DNA from 2 places in the Clostridium sp. TJA085 genome. Region 1 is predicted to be linked to the other one. Evidence: riboswitches for the same ligand, from Rfam matches in the RefSeq annotation. Region 1 holds a riboswitch; the other holds the start of a gene.

Region 1 (10,515 bases):
GATATTCTATTATTTTTATCTGAAAGCAACTTGTCTGCAAATGTAGTTGCAGCATATTTTAAATTTTCTTCAGCATTATTATATAACATACTTCCTGATTTATCTAAAACTAATATTACATCTTTAGGATTTGACTTTGTCGCTCCATTAAATGAAGCATTTAAATTTATAGTATATTCTCTATCTTTTAATTGTTTTTGTTTATCACCTTTGTGATAATATTCTGCTGTTTTACTTATAGTAAATAAACTTTTATTATCTGTTTTTCTATTATCTGCGTTAACACTCAATGGAGTAATATTAAAAGTAAAAAAAGTGAATATTACTGTCATTGCTAAAATAACTTTAGATTTTTTTCTTTTATTATTCATTAGTAAAATCACTCCTTACTCTTTTTTATCAATAAACTTAGATTCATCAACTTTCCAAGCTTCTTTTATTCTTTTAATATTAATCTCTTTTTGGTTCTCTTTTGTTTCATCTAGATGTATTATACTTTCAGTAAATACATCAACAGATAAATTTTTTATATCATAATCACCATCTAAATTTTTTATATTATCACTAACTTTTACACTATCTAGTAATTTTTTTGTAGAAGATTTAGGATTTAATACTCCCTTATAATAATAATAATCCCCTATTTTTGCCCAACTATCTAAATTAATAATATTTAAATCAACTGTGCTTTTACCATTAACTTGTATAGGTAATCCATTTTTCCATACTGGAACTATTTTAACTCTTATATAAGCAGGTAAGCTTCCTGTATTTTCTACATAAACTTCTTTTTTTATAGTATCATTTTTATTATATTTACTAGGGTGAAAATTTTCCTTAGTAGTAACTTCATATTTAGCAATTTTAAAATCATTTTTCACTTTATCAGAAGATGTAAAAAATGCATTACTTGCAAAGCTGATTAAACTAATTAAACTAACTAACGCTATTCCAATTGTTGCAATTATAATTTTCTTCTTTTTAATCATACTTTTCCTCCTTTTTAAGAAGTATCCTTAAATCGTATAACTCTTATATATAAATAATTTTAAATCCCATCACTACTACTTACTAAATTTCTTATCTTTTTTTAAAACAGAAATAATTCCTATTGAAGCAATTAATATACCTATAAAATAAAAATTTTCGTAACCAGTTTTAGGTAAAATACCATTCATTTTTTTATTATTTAGATTATAATTATTTTCTTTATTAATCATTTGCTCTGGAATTTTTATAGCAGTAAATATCCAGTCAACTTCAGCATGTTTATTTTTGTACTCATTTCCGATTGTTTTCCCATCAAATACAGCTTCAGCTTCAAGCTTTTTTTCTTCTCCTGGCTTAACATTACCAAGGAAAATCTCATTACTTAACCCATTTTTACTAGCTATTGGACCATTATATATAATATTGCCATCATACTTTACAATTAAATTTATCTTTTTTAATAAATCATATTTTTCTCTTCTAGTAACTCTTTCAGCTCTTACATATATATCATAAGAATCTTTATGAGAATTTTTAAGAGTCATTGTTCTTTTTACACTATCCCCAGGAAGCATATTATATTTACATAAAAAAGGTTCATCACCATTAACAAATACTATTCCATTAGCATCTCCTACCAATTTAACATTAGGGGGAAGCACCTCTGCTGCCTCCCCCTTAATTCCAGTAAGTAATATAATTGATAGGGTTAATACAAAAGCTTTTAAAATATTTTTCATATATTATCACCCTACTTTTATATTTATTTAATTATTTAGATACTCCGCCTAAATCTTTAATAGCTTGAGGTGCTTCTTTCCACCCATCACTTACAGCTCCATTTGATGCTTGGATACCATCTGCTGTAACTACAACGTCAAAGCTTAAACCTTTATAGAAGTTATCTGCTTGTCCATCTAATGTAACACTATTTAATAAAGCACTTGTTGCATCTCCTGGCTTAAGAATTCCATTATAATAATAAATTCCTTTTCCCCCATCAATCCATTTTCCTTTTGAGTTATCTAGGTTATCTCCAAAGTTTAATTTAATTAAATCATCATTTAAAACAACTTCTTCAGCTCCTACTGTTCCTTTTGCAACTATCTTATTATCTTTTACCCAAACAGATGTTATTTTATTTCCATTTGAATCCTTCCAAACCTTTTCTAATTTAACTTTTACAAGTTGATCATAATTTGCTTTACTATCAACCTTTACAAGTTTTCTTACTTCTGTTCCTGGAAGTACACTTTTAGCTGTTTCTTTATCAAAATTCTCATTTATTTTTATTCCTGCATTTGGATCACTTGGATCAGTTGTTGATACTGTTGAAAATTTATTTGTTACACTGTCTTGTGATGTAAACCAAGCTAATGATCCTATTGATAATGATGCCACTACTGCGACTGCCGCTATTGCACTAATAATTTTTTTCTTTTTCATTTGTTAATCCTCCGTTTTACTTTATTTTATATTTTTAGAATATAATGTAAGGATTAGCTAAGAAAATAAGCTAATCATGTAGAATTAGCCGGTTGCACTACTAGCTCCATATGTTCCAAGTGCCCATATACAGAACATACTTCAAAGCTTCTATAAAATTTTAGTTTTAATTGCATTAGTCTTAATTAATATATTTTTATATAAAAAAAGACTAATCTATATTTAAAATAATATAAATTAGTCGGTTGCACTACTAGCTCCACATATTCCAAGTGCCCATATACAGAATATGTTTCAAAGCTCCTAAATTTCATTTTTATAATAAAATGTTATCATTTAGTTTTTTATTATACAATAGTTTTTATATTTATTTTACTTTATTAACACTTTGTTAAATTTATTAATAAAATATATTTTTATTATTTATTTCTAACTTTATCGATAACTGTACTAATACCAAATAAGGCCAAAATAAATATTATTACTATAACTAAATTTCTTTGAATAAATTGAGATATATTTCCTAAATAAGGTATATGGAACATTACCTTTCCTATAACTTGCATATTTTTAACTGGAATTGGATCAGCTGTATTATTTGCATCTCCTTTTGTTATAAATTCAGTTCCATTATTTACAACCTTTTGCACTCTATGAGTTGTTATTGTCTTGCCTGTTGAGCCTCTAAATGTTATTACATCTCCAACTTTTATTGATTGATCTGTACCATTTTTAACTACCACTAAACTTCCTGGATTTATATTTGGTTCCATACTACCAGTCATTATATAATATGTACTATAACCTAATATACTTGGATGTTTTCCTTCTTTTTCACCCATTATATTAAAGATTGATAAAACTATAACTGCAACTATAAATAAATAAAATATAATATTAAGTACAGTTTTTATTGGATTTTTCTTTTTTAATTGTTTTTTATCTTTCATTTTTCCCCCTAATGATTAAATTATAAAAATAATTTAGCATATTCAATTTAATATTTATATGTTTTTTAAGTTTACTATATTTTTGTTAATATTTATTGTATTTTTGGTTTATAATCTATAAATTATACAAAAAAGAAGCTACCAAATATTTGATAACTTCTTTCTACATTACCTCTTAAACCAATCCCCACTTTTAACTTTTAATAACTTATCTTCTTTATTTAAAATAGATTTTGTATTATATTTATAAAAATATGCTTTTTCTTTAGTCCCATCCTCTAAAGAAACTTCAACAACCTCTCTTAAATACTCTGAATTTTCATCTAAAACTTTAAAATTTTCTAATTCATCTAGTTCAAATAAAGTTTTATTAAAATTTTTAAATGTCATTAATTCACCAGCAATTTCTTCTTCCCCACAAATTACTGCTGGATATCCCTTATTTTCTATATGGAACAATTCCCCATAAATTGTCCCCTTTTTTAACCCTTTAACCTTACCCTTTAATAATTTCTCATAGTTGAACATCCCACTTCTAAGACTTCCATATACAAATACTTTATCCACTAACATATTTCTCCACCAATTACTTTTACATCTTCATCATAGATAGTACATGCTTCTAAAATTAATTCTATACCTTTTACTATTTCATTTAACGACATAAAAGGTACATTCTTTTTATCTAAGATTTGAGATGTTATATATGGTATGTGAACAAACCCTCCTTTAATATTTGGATACTTTTTATTTATCATGTATAAAACTCCATACATTACATGATTGCATACAAAAGTTCCAGCTGTATTTGAAAGAGTGCTTGGTATTCCATTCTCATTTAAATGTTTTACTATTGCTTTTAATGGTAAATTTGAAAAATATGCAGCATCTCCATCTGCTCTTATAACCTCATCTATTGGTTGATTTCCCTCATTGTCTTTTATTCTAAAATCATTTATATTAATTGCAACTCTTTCTGGAGTTATATCATATCTTCCCCCAGCTTGACCAATTGATATTACTACATCTGGTTTATGTTTTATTATAGCTTCTTCTATAACTTTTAATGATTTTTCATATACAGTTGGTATTATAAGTTTTATTACTTCTGCACCATTTATATTATCTGAAACCATATTTACAGCTTCTTGTGCTGGATTTATTTTTTCACCACAAAAAGGATCAAATCCAGTTAATAATATCTTCATTTTAATTCCTCCTTTGTTACTATACCCTTAAATTTTTTAAAACGCTAAGAAATACATAGCAAATATATGAACAACTAATAATATTATAGCTGTTGGTGCCTGAGTCTTAATTACTTCATTTTGATCTCTACATTCTAGCAATGCAGATGGAACTATATTAAAATTTGCAGCCATAGGTGTTAAAAGTGTTCCACAATATCCAGCAGTAAGTGCTAATGCTCCAACTATTACTGGATTTGCTCCTTGTGCTAATACAAAAGGTACTCCTATTCCTGCTGTAATTACTGAAAATGCTGCAAATGCATTTCCCATAACCATTGTAAATAATGCCATTCCAAGTACGTATGCAGTAACTCCTAATAATCTATTTCCTTGCGGAACTACACCTGAAATATATTGTGATATAACATCACCAACACCAGCTTGTGTAAATAATGCTCCAAGCGCAACAAGTAATTGCGGTAACATACTTGTTGGTCCCATTTGGTGAAGAAGCCTTGCTCCATCATTAACAGCTTCTTTAGGTTTAGCTTTTGTTATTGCAAAAGCTGCTACCATTGCAGCTATTGCCCCAACACCAATTGCAAATTGTGATGAATTTTTATAATCAGACAATCCCATAGCTACTATAACTGCTGCAAAAGCCAATACTAATGAAGGAGTAAATATTTTGCTTTTAATTCTTTCTGATGCTTTTTGTCCTTCTTCTTCAGTAGCTGTATCGTATTTTGCAAAAACAACTTTTTTAGAAACTGTTAACAAACTTGATAAGACAAGTATTCCACCAGTTACGTTGTAAGGAAGCAACTTACCAAATATAAATGGTAGCGACATCATAATCCAAAATAATGCTGTATAATATCGTTTACTTGAATCTATTGTTTTAAACGATTTATATGCTATTACAATCATAAATAAACCCATTGTTATATAAAAAATCTCCAAAGCTATATCTATGAACTGTTGCATATTTCCCCTCCTCTTTTGTTGAATTATTTTTTAGAATATTTTTTTTGCATTTTTTTATCATATAAATAATTTTGTAATAATGATACTAAGAAAGCTATTAAAGCCATTATTATACTAGCTTTGGCTATACTTAATGCAGTAACATTATATCCAAACTCTGTTAATGTGCTTGATATCAATAAAACTCCTGAGCTTCCTGCAAAAAGATTTTGCCCAAAGAAATTGCCATAATTCTCTGATGCTGCTGATAAACCTTTTATTTTTTCTTCATCAGCCTCATCTATATTATTAAACTTATTTTTAGCCGCTGCTTGTGCCATTGGATTAACTAATGGTCTAACAAATTGAGGATGTCCACTTATTCTTATTGAAAGTGCTCCAGTAATTTGCCTTATAGCTGTGTAAGCAGTTAAAACTCCGCCTGTTGTAAGCTTGCCCAATTTTTTTACTAAATAAATAGCTCTTTGCCTTAAACCATATCTTTCTAATACTCCAATTACAGGCAACGTTAATATAAATAATGAAACAGCTCTATTTGCTACAAACGATTGGCCTAAAACTGTTAGAATTTCATTCAAGTCCATTCCTGCAACAAAACCAGTTGCAAGTCCTGCCAATAAAACTGTAAATAAAGTTTCAATTTTAAATACAAACCCTAATATTACAATTAAAACTCCAATTAGCTTTATCATTTATTCCCTCACTCCACTCTTCCTAAGTTTTACAAAAAATTTAATTATTTTATATCTTGTTTAAAATTTTAAAACATTTTATTTAAAATTTCAATACATTTTTAACACTTAGTTCATATTTTGTAATATTTTATTACTATTTAAATGTAATTAAATTTATGTGTACTAATTAATTACAATTATTATATAATAATGTATATTTTTATATGTTTTAAAATAATTTAATATAAAAATAAAAAATCTATATCAAAAGGAATATATTCCTTTTGATATAGATTTTTTATTCTTCATTTAAATCTTTATTTTCGGTATTTCTATATTTTTTTAATCTTAAATTACTTAACTCTCTATCTTTATCAGTAAAAAGATCCTTATATTTATTATTAAGAATAAGATTTTCTATAGTTAAATCTTCCATATTATTATTCATTAATAATTCCAATCCATATATATCATCATCTTCTTTTATTATATACTTAGCTGCATTTACTGCTCCTTTAGTATTTATCATTTTTAAAAGATTACTAAGCTTATAATTTAATCTCAAATCTACTTCTCTGTATATATTAATTAAATCAACATAAAATTCAAATCCGTTCATTATGTCCTCCAATTTTTATTTTATAATAATATTAAGTATACTATTTAAAATCTTTTCTTCAATATATTAATTATTACATTAATATTAATAATTAATATATAACAAAACATTAATAATTAAATATTAATATAATCATCTATTATATTAGAATTATTCTAAAAACTCTTATTCGTCATAAGAGCAAACTATCACATTAAATATTTAATTCTATATTTTTCTATTTTATTTCTTTTACAATTAATATACTTTATATTATTAACTTAATTCTATTTTATGCAAAAAAAATTTGTACTAAAATTATATTTAGTACAAATTTTTTTATTATTTTTCTAATTTTCCATTATAGTTTCCTGTTCCACCTGAAACGTTTATTATTTTATATCCTTTTCTATCTAAAAAATCACAAGTTCTACTGCTTCTTACTCCTGACTGACATATTATATAATACTCTTTATCTTTAGTTAAATATTTTTCAGGTTGGTTAACTATATTTTCCATAGGTATGTTTTTTGCATTAGGTAAATGTCCATTATTAAATTCATATGGTTCTCTAATATCTATTAAATTTATATTTACTAATTTATCTTTTAAATCATTCACTTTTACTGAATTATATTTTTTATCTAAAAATGAAAACATAATCTTCCTCCTCTCTTTTAATAATTTTATTTTTATATAATTATTATACACTTATATTATTAATCTATATATTATAATAATTTCCCATATTTTTTTATATAAATTTTCTTAATAACATTTACTAAAATCATATAAGATAATATTGTTAAAGTTAAATATATAAAATATACTCCCGGCATTGGTTTCATATCTAAAATTTCTCCAAATGAAGTATATGGAATAATTGTTCCAATTAATATTGCAAGTCCTGTAAATAAAAATACTGAACTTGAAGCTCTACTTTGAATAAATGGAATTTTTGGTGTTCTTATCATGTGTATTACTAAAGTTTGTGTCCATAGTGATTCTACAAACCAGCCCGCATTAAATACTGCTAAAAATACTACATTATTAACTCCTGAAGCTCCATAATGTCCACCTGCTACAATGGGGCATATTATAAAATATAAAATTGCATAAGTTGTTATATCAAATATTGAACTTGTTGGTCCAAACCATACCATGAAACTTCCAATTGATGAGGCATCCCATTTACGTGGTCTTTTCAAATATTCCATATCAACCCTATCCCATGGAACTGCTATGCATGAAATATCATATATAAGATTTAATACTAATATTTGAATTGGTAGCATTGGTAAAAATGGTAAAAACGCACTTGCAACTAATACACTAAACATATTTCCGAAATTAGAACTTGCTGTCATTTTTATATATTTTATTATATTAGCAAAAGTTTTACGTCCCTCAACAACACCTTTTCCAAGTACCATAAGGTTCTTTTCTAAAAGAATTATATCTGCTGATTCTTTTGCTATATCTACTGCTGTATCTACTGAAATACTAACATCTGCTTTTTTCATTGCAGGAGCATCATTTATACCGTCTCCCATAAATCCAACAACATGTCCATGATCTCTTAATACTGATACAATTCTTGCTTTTTGACTTGGTGATAATTTTGCAAAAACATTTGTATGTCTAACAATTTTTTTTAGCTCTTCATCTTTCATATCTTCAATTTCTGAACCTAATAATATATTTTTAACATTTATACCAACTTGACTACATACATATTTAGTTACTTTTTCATTATCTCCAGTTAATACTTTAACTTCTACTCCATAATCATGTAAAAATTCTATAGCATCCTTTGATGACTCCTTTGGTGGGTCTAGAAAACTTATATACCCCATAAGAACCATATCACTTTCATCTTTCACTGAAAAACTACCTTCTGGTGATGGATTATTTTTTTGTGATACTGCAACTACTCTCATACCATTTGTATTAAGTTTACTAACAGTTTCTAATATTTCTTTTCTTAATTCCTCTGTTAACTCTACAATTTCATCATTATATTCTGCATAAGAAGATATTTCTAGCATTTCTTCAACTGCACCTTTTGTTATTAATTGAGTTTTTCCATTTTGGTCCTGTAAAACAACAGACATTCTTCTACGTGAAAAATCAAAAGGAATTTCATCTACTTTTTTATACTTTTCACTTAAATTAGAAAATCCTTCTTTATCTCCATATTGAAGTATAGCAACATCAAGTAAATTTTTAAGTCCTGTTTGAAAGTAACTATTTAAATAACCATGCTTAAGTACTCTAATATCTTCATTTCCATGTATATCAAGATGATTTTCTAAAACTATTTTATCTTCTGTAAGTGTTCCTGTCTTATCAGTACAAAGTATATCCATAGCCCCAAAGTTTTGTATTGAATTTAAGTTTTTAACTATTGTTTTATACTTTGACATTTTTACAGCACCCTTTGCAAGGTTTGTTGTAACTATCATTGGAAGCATTTCTGGAGTCAATCCAACTGCTACTGATAACGCAAATAGAAATGCTTGTAACCAGTCACCTTTTGTAATTCCATTAATAACAAATACTACCGGAACCATAATCGCCATAAATCTTATTAATAAAAAGCTTACTGAATTTACTCCTTTATCAAAGCTTGTCATTTCTTTCTTTTCTGTTATAACATTTGCCATACTACCAATTACTGTATTATTACCTGTACTTAATACAATTCCTATAGCAGTACCACTTATAACATTAGTTCCCATAAACGCTAAATTTTCTAATTCAAAAGTACTTTTTATATCTTTCCTCTTAGTTTCTTGTGATAGATCTCCATACTTTTCTACAGCCTCTGATTCTCCAGTCATTGCTGATTCACTTATAAATAAATCTTTTGCAAAAATAATTCTTATATCTGCAGGAATCATATCTCCCGCATTTAGCTTTACTACATCTCCCTTAACTATTTCATCCATAGGAATTTCAATATCTTTACCACCTCTAATAACAGTTGCTGTTGTTTCAATCATTTCTTTAAGTTTCTCACCAGCTTTATTAGATTTTCCTTCTTGGAAAATACGTAAAATACCACTAATTGTTACCATTACTAAAATTATAATAACAGTAGTTAAATCTTTATCTTTTGGAGCTGGAATAACGTAATCAGTAAAAAATGATACTATTGCTAATAATATTAATACTAATGAAAAAGGATTTATAAAGGCATCAAAAAGTCTTTTATACCATGTTATTCCTTCTCCGTAACTAATCTTATTGTAACCATATTCTTCAATTCTTCTTTCAGCTTCTTCTTTTTCCAAACCTTCTATTTTTGTATTTAATTTTTTAAAAAATTCTTCTTTCTCTAATAATCCAAATTCAATTAATTTTTTATTTATTTCTTCTCTTCTTAAATTAACTTTATTATTTGAAAAATCTTTTCTTAAAATTTTCATGTTAAAACCCTCCTTACTTTTTAATAGTAATGAGAATTAGGCATAAAAAAACCTGTCAACTAAAGCTTTAGTAGACAGGCACTTAATTTTAAGTCTCTATATTTTCAGGCAAAACAAATAAACCAGATACTGGCTTCGTATTTTTAATATATTATTTATGTTTTGCTTAATTAAATATAGGCTTCTCAGGTGCCCATCAATTCCCAAAATACTACTTGCAGTTTCCAATTTATTTTCACCTCACTTATT
Region 2 (10,515 bases), on a different contig from region 1:
CAGCAAGGAACTGAAAATATCATTTTAGTATTCCACTTTATTGCATTATAAAGTGCATAATCTGTAGCTGTATCACAAGCATGTAATGTAATTACCATATCAACTTTATTATTATATTTAAATCCATTTATATCACCAAGTTCAAAGTGCAAATTAGTATAATTATATTTTTTAGCTATATCATTACACTTTTTAATAACATCTTTTTTAAGGTCTAATCCTATCATTTTTACATTTATATTTTTAATTTTTACGAAATAATAATAAAGTACAAATGTTAAATATGATTTACCACAACCAAAATCTAATATTGTAAGATCCTTATATTCATTTTTCTTTATCTCATCATCAATTATTTCTATAAATCTATTTATTTGCTTATACTTATCATATTTTGATTTAACTACTTTTCCTTCTTTAGTGAATATACCTAAATCTATTAAAGGTTCTATTATCATTCCTTCTTTAAGAATATAATTTTTTTCTTTATTATGTGATTTATTACATGATTCACATAACTTTTTATTATCAACTTTTTTCTTTCCTAAAAATACTTTTCCCTTTTTAGAAATCTTAATATTTATATTACAATTTTCACTAAAAGCATCAACTTGCTTATAATTTTCTTCTATTATTTCTAAAAGCTTACCTTCAAACTTATCTTTCTCAATATTTTCATGAAAAACTTGTTTATCTGTATATTTTTCTATTTGATAATATTCTTTATTGTTTTTTTCTTTTAATTCAATATTTATCTTTTTATATTCTATTTCTTTGTTCATCTTATTACTTATAACTATTTTAAAAGCTTTTTCATTTGTAATTTCTTTTATAGCTCTTTTTAATTCTTCCATTAAGTTCACACCTTACTTTTTGTTTTCTCTCTAAAATAAATTATGTCTATACATAATTAAATTTATTATATTAAAATAATACAACACTCTAAGAAAAAAATATATAAAAATAAAGTCTTATTATAAAACAAAAGATGCTGCAAAAAATTTATAGCATCTTTTTTAAAATTTATATCCAAAGCTTTTATTTCAATTTATTAATTAATTTTTTAGCATCTTTTTCGCATAAAGGTTTTGAAAATAAATATCCTTGTATATATTCAACATTCATTTCTTTTAATATGTGAAGTTGCTTGTATGTTTCAACTCCTTCTGCAACAACTTTAATTTCTAATGACTGTCCTATATCTACAGCTAACTTTACTAATTTTTTATAATCATCACTTTTACTCATATTTTGTATAAATTCTTTATCTATTTTTATACCCGATATAGGTAATTTAATTAAATAATTTAATGATGAGTATCCTTTTCCAAAGTCATCTAAATAAACCTTAACTCCAAATTTTTTTAACTTTTTAAGTTTCTTTATATTAAACTTTATATTTTTAATTAAAGTGTTTTCTGTAATCTCTATACCTAAAAGATTTGGATTTATATTTATTTCTTTTAATAAATTTTCAATTATATCTGTAAAATTTTCATACATTATTTGTATTTCCGAAATATTTACAGATACAATTATAGGATCTTCTCTATTTTTATTTATTTCCTTTGAAAATACTAATGCTTTTTTTAATATATATTTTCCAAATATATTTATCATATTAACTTGTTCTATATAACTGATTATTTTTTCAACAGGAACATTCTTAAATTTTTCATTATTCCATCTTAGTAAAGCTTCAAATCCTATTATTTTTTTATTATAAGTATATTGTGGCTGATAATATAATTCTAATTCATTATTTTTTAAAGCTCTTTTAAGTTCTCTCTCTATTTCTAATTTAAATAATCTTTCTTTCTCAAATTCTTTAGTGTAAAAGGCATATTGATTTTTACCTCTAATTTTAGCTTTATATAAAGCAAAATCTGCTTTTTTTAATAAATCTTCAATTTTATTATCTTTAATTTTATCCGTTAAAATTCCAAAGCTTGCTGATATTGAATTTATTTTTTCTCTTTTTCTAAACTGATAATTTAAAGTCTTTATAATTTCTTTAACCTTTTTTATTAAAAACTTTTCGTTAGTTACATCTTTATAAATAATTATAAATTCATCTCCACTAATTCGTGCTACAAAAGCATCATTACAAACCCGTTTAAATATATTAGAAATCAATACTAAAACTTTATCTCCCCAATAATGCCCAAAGGTATCGTTTACCTTTTTGAAATCATCAATATCTATGGAAATTAATGAAGCATACTCTGTATCTTTCTTAATTTTTTTTAAATATGTATATATACTTCGTCTATTATTTAATCCCGTAAGTGAATCAGTAAATATTAACTTTCTTAATTCATCACTATAACCTTCAAAATTAACTATATCCATGTAAATAACAACTATTCCTATAACATTATTTTTATTGTCCCAAACTGGAATTTTATGAACTTCTATTGTTCTCAATTCTCCATTTATTATTTTTTCTCTAATAAATTGAATATTATCCCTTTTATTAATAACCATTTTATCTTCTAATATTATTTTCTCTATGAGTTCTTTTTTAAATTCATATCTCCAATTTTGCCCAATAATATCCTCTCTTTTAATATTATAATAATTCAAAAAATTATCATTTACTTCAAGTATTGAACTATTATTATCTTTTAAGATAATAGCAAATGGTATATTTTTTATTATAATATTCAAATTATTTTTATCCTTTTTTACTTTATATAATTCTTGTAATATTTCAATATTTTCAATTCTCTCTAAATACTTTCTAGCCTCTTTAGAATTAATTATATTCTTTAGACTTTTTTTACTCATATACTAAATTTACATCTCCTTATTATATTTAATTAAATAATATTTTTAATTAAATAATAAAATATACAAAAATTACTAATCTATTTTATTTTCGTACTAATACATATATTAATCAAGTATATATTTTTAAATAATACATTAATAATAAAAGCGATAAAAACTATTAATATTAGTTTTATCGCTTTTATTAATTATATATAAATATTTAAATTGTTGGGCATATCTAAAAAATTATAAAAAAAAACCACTCAAAATAAGAGTAGCCAAAATCTAAACTAAAATAAATATATTGTGTATTTACATATATTCTGAATTAAAAACAAAAAGTATGTTTACTTTTTGGCAACTGGCTAACATAGTTTTTAAAATAAAAACCTTAGTCCCTATAGCTTTGCGTCCTTAAATTTCTCTAAGTTTGCCTATTTATTTTTACTATTAAATAGTACTATATTTTTATAAGCTTTTCAAGTATTTATTTTAACTAACATTATTTTATTATTCCTAAATCAGTTCTGAAATAAGCTCCTTTAAAAATTATATTTTCTATATTTTTGTAAGCTTTATATCTTGCTTCTTCAATATTATTTCCTATTCCTAAAACAGATAAAACTCTTCCACCACTTGTAACTAAGTTACCACTTTCAAGTTTAGCTCCTGCAATAAACACTTTATCATCAACATTTCCAATACTTATATTATATCCAGTTTCGTATTCTAAAGGATATCCTTCTGACGCCATAACTACATTTATACAAGTTTCATCTGAAAATTCTATATTTAAACTTTCTAAATTTTCATTCATAGCTGAATATATTATATCTAAAAAATCACTTTTCATAAGAGCTAAAACTGATTGTGTTTCAGGATCTCCCATTCTTACATTATATTCTAAAAGTTTTACACCATCATTAGTTATCATTACCCCAAAGAATATTATTCCTTTAAAATTAAATCCTTCTTCTTTTATTCCTTCTAGTGTTTTATCCATAATATTTTCTTTAAAATCTCTTAATACCTCATCTGTAACATATGGATTAGGACAAATAACTCCCATTCCACCTGTATTTGGACCTCTATTTTCATCATATATTTGTTTATGATCTTTAGCTGATATAAATGGCACAATAGTATTACCATCAGTTATAGAAAGAATTGATGCTTCAATACCTTCTAAAAATTCTTCTATTACTACTTTTTTACCTGCTCCATTGAATACATCTAATACCATAAAATCTTCAATTGACTTTAAAGCTTCACATTTATTGTTACATATAACAACACCTTTTCCAGCTGCAACTCCATCTGCCTTAATTACTACTGGATATTTACAATTATTTAAATATTTTTTTGCCTTATACACATCATAAAATACATTATATTCTGCTGTTTTCACTCCATATTTTTTCATAAAGTCCTTTGAAAAAGCTTTACTCCCCTCAAGCATTGCAGCAGCCTTATTAGGTCCAAAAATTTTTAATCCTTCTTCTTCAAATCTATCTACTATTCCATTTATAAGAGGCTCTTCTGGTCCAACTATAGTTAAATCTATATTATTTTCTTTTGAAAACTTTATTAGATTTTCTATATCAGTTATATTTACATTTTCACATTTATCCTCAATTGCAGTACCCCCATTACCTGGAGCTACATATATTTTATTTACCTTTTTATTTTTTGATATTTTCCATGCTATTGCATGTTCTCTTCCACCTGAACCAACTAAAAGTATATTCATATTTTAAAACCCCTTTTACTATATTCTAAAAAGCTTTAATTAATGTTTAAAATGCCTAATACCTGTAAACACCATTGATATACCATGTTCATTACATGCATCTATAGATTCTTGATCTCTTAAAGAACCTCCTGGTTGTATTATTGCTTTTATTCCATACTTAGCTGCTTTATCTACAACATCTCTAAAAGGGAAAAATGCATCTGATGCCAAAATTGTTGCTCCCTTTCCTCTTCTTAGAGCATCTTCTGTTGGCCAAATTCTATTAACTTGTCCTCCCCCAATACCTAATGCAATTCCATCATGTGCTACTACAATAGCATTTGATTTAACATATTTTACAACCTTCATTCCAAATATTAAATCATTCATTTCTTCTGAAGTTGGTTTTACTTCTGTAACAACTTTTAATTCATTAAAAAGATTTTTATCTTCTTCTTGTACTAATATTCCTCCATCAACTGTAACCATATACTTATCATCTTTTGGAAGATTTTTAAATTCAAGAACTCTTAAATTTTTCTTTTGCTTTAATATTTCTAATGCATCATCATCATATTCTGGTGCAGCAATAACTTCTAAGAAAATTTTAATCATCTCTTCAGCTGTTCTCTTATCAACTTTTTTATTAAAAGCTACTATTCCTCCAAATATTGATGTAGGATCAACTTCATAAGCTTTAATATAAGCTTGGTAAGTATCTTTTCCAACTGCCACTCCACATGGTGTATTATGCTTTAATGCACAACATGATGGTTCATCAAATTCATTAGCACATTTCCAAGCTATATCTACATCTTTAAAATTGTTGTATGAAAGTTCTTTTCCGTTTAAAACATTAAATGTATTCATTGCCCCATCTAGCATAGTTGATTCATAAAAAGCAGCACTTTGATGAGAATTTTCACCGTATCTTAATTGTTGTTTTTTTATAAACGAAACTGAAAGATATTCCGGATATTCTATATCATCTAATAAAAAGTTTGAAATTGCAGCATCATAAGCGCTCATTAAATTAAATACTCTTCCTGCTAATTTTTTTCTAAGTTTATAAGAAACATCATTATTTTTTTCCATTTCATCCATTACAATTTTATAATCATTTTTATCAGATATAACTACTACATCTTTAAAATTTTTAGCAGCAGCTCTAAGCATTGTTGGGCCGCCAATATCAATAAATTCTACTTTTTCATCAAACTCTAAATTTTCACGAACTTTTTCAAAAAATGGATATAAATTTACAACAACATAATCTATTGTACTTATTTCTTTTTTGTTTAGCGTATTCATATGTTCTTCATTTTCTCTTATTGCTAATATACCTGCATGTATATTAGGATGTAATGTTTTAACTCTTCCATCTAACATTTCTGGAAAATCAGTAATTTCATTAACTTCAATTACTGAAATTCCATTTTCCTTTAAATACTTATATGTTCCACCAGTTGATATTATTTCAACATTTCTATTGATTAAAAACTTTGCAAATTCTAATATTCCCTCTTTATCAAACACGCTAATTAAAGCTCTCTTTTTCATTAAATTATTCCTCTCCTTTTAAAATATTTACTTTACCCTCTTTAATTTTCACTTTTCCTTCGCTTATATATTTAATAGCTAAAGGAAGTAATTTATGTTCTTTCTTCAAAACTCTATTTTGAAGTATTTCTGGAGTATCATTAAAATAAACTTTAACAGCTTCTTGTAATATTATTTCTCCACCATCTATCTCATTATTTACAAAATGGACTGTACATCCAGATATCTTTACTCCACTTTGTATAACTTTTTTATGAACATTTAATCCATACATTCTCTCACCACAAAATGAAGGAATTAATGATGGATGTATATTTATTATTTTGTCTTTATATTCTTCTAATAATTTTCCTTCCAATATAGAAAGATATCCTGCAAGAACTATTAAATCAATTTCTTTCTTTTTTACTAATTCTAATATTTTATAAGAAACTTTATCTCCAAATTCTTTTTTAGATACAATAAACGTATCTATATTATGTTTTTTAGCCCTTTCTATTGCATATATACCTTCACGACTTCCTATAACCATCTCTATTTTACAATTCAAAAAACCATTTTCCACACTATCTATTATTGCTTGAAGATTACTTCCACTTCCTGATGCCAGTATTGCTATTTTAAACAAATCCCTTCACCTCCAGAAGTTATACTTCCTATTTCATAAGCAACTTCTCCCATCTCTAATAAATCTCTTAAAATATTTTCAGTATCCTCTTTATCAATACAAATTACAAAACCTATTCCCATATTAAAGGTATTGTACATATGACTTTTTTCTACTCCACGATTAATTATTTCCTCAAATATTTTAGGTAATGGATAACTGTCAGTTTTTATAACAGCAGTTAATTCTCTTCCATTAAACATTCTAGGAATATTTTCTATAAAGCCACCACCAGTTATATGTGCCATACCTTTTATTTCATATTTTTCAAGAAGAGAAAGTATTGGTCTTACATATATTTTTGTTGGTTTAAGTAAAGTTTTCCATATAGACTGTCCATCAAAATTTTCATCTAAATCTTTAAATAATTTTCTAACTAATGAATATCCATTAGAGTGTATTCCTGATGATGCAATTCCTATAAGACTGTCACCAGCTTTTATATTTTTTCCACTTATTATTTTGTCTTTCTCTACAATCCCAACAGCAAATCCTGCTATATCATATTCTCCATCTCTATAAAACCCTGGCATCTCAGCAGTTTCACCACCTATTAAAGAAGTATCAGATAACATACATCCTTCTGCAACTCCTTTTACTAAGTCAGATGAAACTCTAGAATCTAATTTTCCACAAGCAATATAATCTAAGAAAAATAATGGTTTTGCTCCATGACATAAAATATCATTTACACACATAGCTACACAGTCAATTCCAACAGTATCATATTTTTTAGTTTTAAAGGCTATATCAAGTTTAGTTCCAACTCCATCTGTTCCTGATACTAAAACAGGCTTTTTATATCCTTCAGGAAGTTCAAACATTCCAGCAAATGAACCTAAACCATTTAAAACTAATTCCCCCATAGTTTTATTTGCATATTCTTTTATAAGCTTAACTGATTTGTATCCTTCTTCAATATTTACTCCACTTTCTTTGTAAGTTATCATTGCTCAAACCCTACCTTTCAAGATTATCTTCTATATCTTCCATAGGTGCTGAAACTGGATAAATTCCATTAAAACATCCAACACAAAAATTTCTTCTTCCATTAAAACTATCATACATTCCTTCTAAACTTAAATATCCCAAATAATCACAACCAATATCATCTTTTATTTCTTCTAAAGATTTATTTGCGCCTATAAGTTCACTTCTATATGGAGTGTCTATTCCAAAATAACAAGGATATTTAACTACTGGTGAAGCAACTAAAAAATATACTTCCTTAGCTCCAGCCCTTCTTAATGATTCAATTAAATGTTTTGATGTTGTTCCTCTAACTATAGAATCATCTATAAGAACAACTCTTTTTCCTTTAACATTTACTTTTAAAGGATTAAGTTTTACAGCAACAGCTCTTTCTCTCATTTCTTGTGAAGGAGTTATAAAAGTTCTTCCTATATATCTGTTTTTAACAAATCCAATATTATAAGGTATATTAGAAGCCTTTGCATACCCCATAGCTGCTGGTATTCCTGAATCAGGAACTGCAATAACAACATCAGCTTCTAATTGATGCTCCTTATAAAGTTTTTCTCCTTGCTTAACTCTACAACTATAAACATCAAGACCATCCATTGTAGAATCAGGTCTTGCAAAATATATATACTCAAATGAGCAAGTTTGACAAACAGTATTTTCTGAATATCTATAACTTTTAATTCCACTATTATCTATTATTATTATTTCACCTGGATTTACATCTCTTATAAATTCTGCCCCTACTGAATCTAATGCACAACTTTCTGAAGATAATATATAATTCTCTTTATATTTACCAATACATAAAGGCCTTATTCCATTTGGATCTCTAACTCCTATAAGCTTATCTTTTGTCATAATAACCATAGCGAAAGAACCTCTAACTGCTGATATAGCATTGATTACAGCTTTTTCTATACCTCTTTTTGCTCCTCTTGCTATAAGACTTGTAATAACTTCTGAATCTACTGAGGTATGAAAAACATGTCCACCATCTTCTAAAAGTTCTCTTATAACATTAGCATTTACTATATTTCCATTATGAGCTGTTGCTATTTGACCTAATTTTGTACTACTTAAAAGAGGCTGTGAATTTTCAATTGTTTTAGCTCCTGCAGTTGAATATCTAACATGACCTATTGCTATATTTCCTTTTTTTTCTCTTAAAAATTCTATATCATCATTTTTAAAAGCATCCGTGATTATTCCAAGCCCCTTATGTGCAATAATTTCCTCTCCATTTGCTACTGCAATTCCTGTGCTCTCTTGCCCTCTATGTTGAAGTGCATAAAGACCATAATAAGTTAATTCTGAAACATCTATCCCATCTTTTGAATAAACCCCAAATACTCCACACTCATCTTTAAATTTATCGTTTTGAGGATCTATAATATATTCTTCTCTAGAATTAATCATAAAATAATACCTCTCTTTTTTTAAAATTACCCTTTAATTCTATTTAATATTTCTTTGTATGCTTCCTCTACATTTCCTAAATCTCTTCTAAATCTATCTTTATCTAATTTTTCTCCTGTTGTTGCATCCCAAAATCTACATGTATCTGGTGAAATTTCATCAGCAAGTAAAATTTCTCCTTTTTCATCTCTTCCAAATTCTATTTTAAAATCTATTAAATTTATATTTTGTTTCTTAAAAAATTCTTTTAATAAGTCATTTATCTTATTTGTCATATCATAAATCTTATTAAGCTCTTCAAAAGTTGTAGCTCCAATTGCTACTGCATGATAATCATTTATAAGTGGATCTCCTAAAGAATCATCTTTATATGATAGTTCAAAAACTGTAGTTTTAAGATTAAATCCTTCTTCAATTCCTAATCTCTTTGCCATACTTCCAGCTGCCACATTTCTAACTATTACTTCAAGTGGAATTATAGAAACTTTTTTACAAAGCTGATCTCTATCATTTAATTTTTTTATAAAATGAGTCTTTATTCCAGATTCATTTAACATTTGAAAAATTTTTGATGTTATTGAATTATTTAAAATACCTTTGTTATTTATTTGAGATTTTTTTTCTCCATTAAAAGCTGTTGCATCATCTTTGTAATGAACTATAACTTCATTTTCATTTTTGCTTCTAAATATTTGTTTTGCCTTTCCTTCATATAACATTTCTAATTTTTCCATTATAAATCAACTCCTTTTGAATTTTCTTCTATAAACCTTTTTTTCATTCTTCTTCTAAAGTCAACTAAATCGTCTTTTATATTAGGATATTTAAGTGAAAGCATTTGTACAGCAAGCATTCCTGCATTATAACTATTATTTATACCAACTGTTGCAACTGGTATTCCCTTTGGCATTTGAACGATTGATAGAAGTGCATCCATCCCCTCAAGTGCTGCCTTAACCGGAACTCCAATGACTGGAATTGTTGTATGACTTGCAATAACTCCAGGAAGATGTGCCGCTAGACCTGCCCCCGCAATAATTATTTCACACCCTTTATCTTCTATTTCTTTTAATGTTTCAATTAACTTTTCTGGTACTCTATGTGCTGATAAAATAAACGCTTCATATTCAACATTAAATTCTTTTAAAGCATTGGCAGCTCCTCTCATAATCTCTATATCTGATTTACTCCCAAAAAATATAGCTACTTTCATTTATAAAACACCTCTTTTATTTAAAATAATTTACTCCTGCTTTAAATATTTTTTGATCAAAGTTTCCTAATATATTTTTATAAAGATTTTCCCCAACTCTTTCTGAGTGCCCCATCTTACCAAAGATTCTTCCATCTTTACTTGTTATACCTTCAATTGCAAAAACTG

Evidence for each region. Region 1 has a riboswitch for cyclic di-GMP ahead of AC4FQW_RS08710 (BsaA family SipW-dependent biofilm matrix protein). Riboswitches for the same ligand answer to the same signal wherever they lie in the genome.
Region 2: linked by a shared signal. The riboswitch ahead of AC4FQW_RS04715 (sensor domain-containing protein) and the one ahead of AC4FQW_RS08710 (BsaA family SipW-dependent biofilm matrix protein) in region 1 are both predicted to bind cyclic di-GMP.

The regions. Positions count from the first base shown of each region.
Region 1 is NZ_JBZEEZ010000002.1:316,235-326,749, forward strand. Features, by position in the region: gene AC4FQW_RS08695 (vWA domain-containing protein) at 1-371, opposite strand, end outside; gene AC4FQW_RS08700 (hypothetical protein) at 387-989, opposite strand; gene AC4FQW_RS08705 (LPXTG cell wall anchor domain-containing protein) at 1,065-1,730, opposite strand; gene AC4FQW_RS08710 (BsaA family SipW-dependent biofilm matrix protein) at 1,762-2,436, opposite strand; cyclic di-GMP riboswitch class II at 2,517-2,597, opposite strand; cyclic di-GMP riboswitch class II at 2,667-2,750, opposite strand; gene AC4FQW_RS08715 (signal peptidase I) at 2,856-3,386, opposite strand; gene AC4FQW_RS08720 (gamma-glutamylcyclotransferase family protein) at 3,555-3,959, opposite strand; gene pcp (pyroglutamyl-peptidase I) at 3,953-4,594, opposite strand; gene AC4FQW_RS08730 (DUF979 domain-containing protein) at 4,631-5,563, opposite strand; gene AC4FQW_RS08735 (DUF969 domain-containing protein) at 5,587-6,252, opposite strand; gene AC4FQW_RS08740 (hypothetical protein) at 6,536-6,856, opposite strand; gene AC4FQW_RS08745 (rhodanese-like domain-containing protein) at 7,178-7,495, opposite strand; gene mgtA (magnesium-translocating P-type ATPase) at 7,567-10,266, opposite strand.
Region 2 is NZ_JBZEEZ010000001.1:899,697-910,211, forward strand. Features, by position in the region: gene AC4FQW_RS04710 (class I SAM-dependent methyltransferase) at 1-854, opposite strand, end outside; gene AC4FQW_RS04715 (sensor domain-containing protein) at 1,039-2,790, opposite strand; cyclic di-GMP riboswitch class I at 3,129-3,220, opposite strand; gene purD (phosphoribosylamine--glycine ligase) at 3,278-4,525, opposite strand; gene purH (bifunctional phosphoribosylaminoimidazolecarboxamide formyltransferase/IMP cyclohydrolase) at 4,565-6,067, opposite strand; gene purN (phosphoribosylglycinamide formyltransferase) at 6,072-6,695, opposite strand; gene purM (phosphoribosylformylglycinamidine cyclo-ligase) at 6,683-7,684, opposite strand; gene purF (amidophosphoribosyltransferase) at 7,695-9,134, opposite strand; gene purC (phosphoribosylaminoimidazolesuccinocarboxamide synthase) at 9,161-9,868, opposite strand; gene purE (5-(carboxyamino)imidazole ribonucleotide mutase) at 9,868-10,347, opposite strand; gene AC4FQW_RS04755 (phosphoribosylformylglycinamidine synthase) at 10,364-10,515, opposite strand, start outside.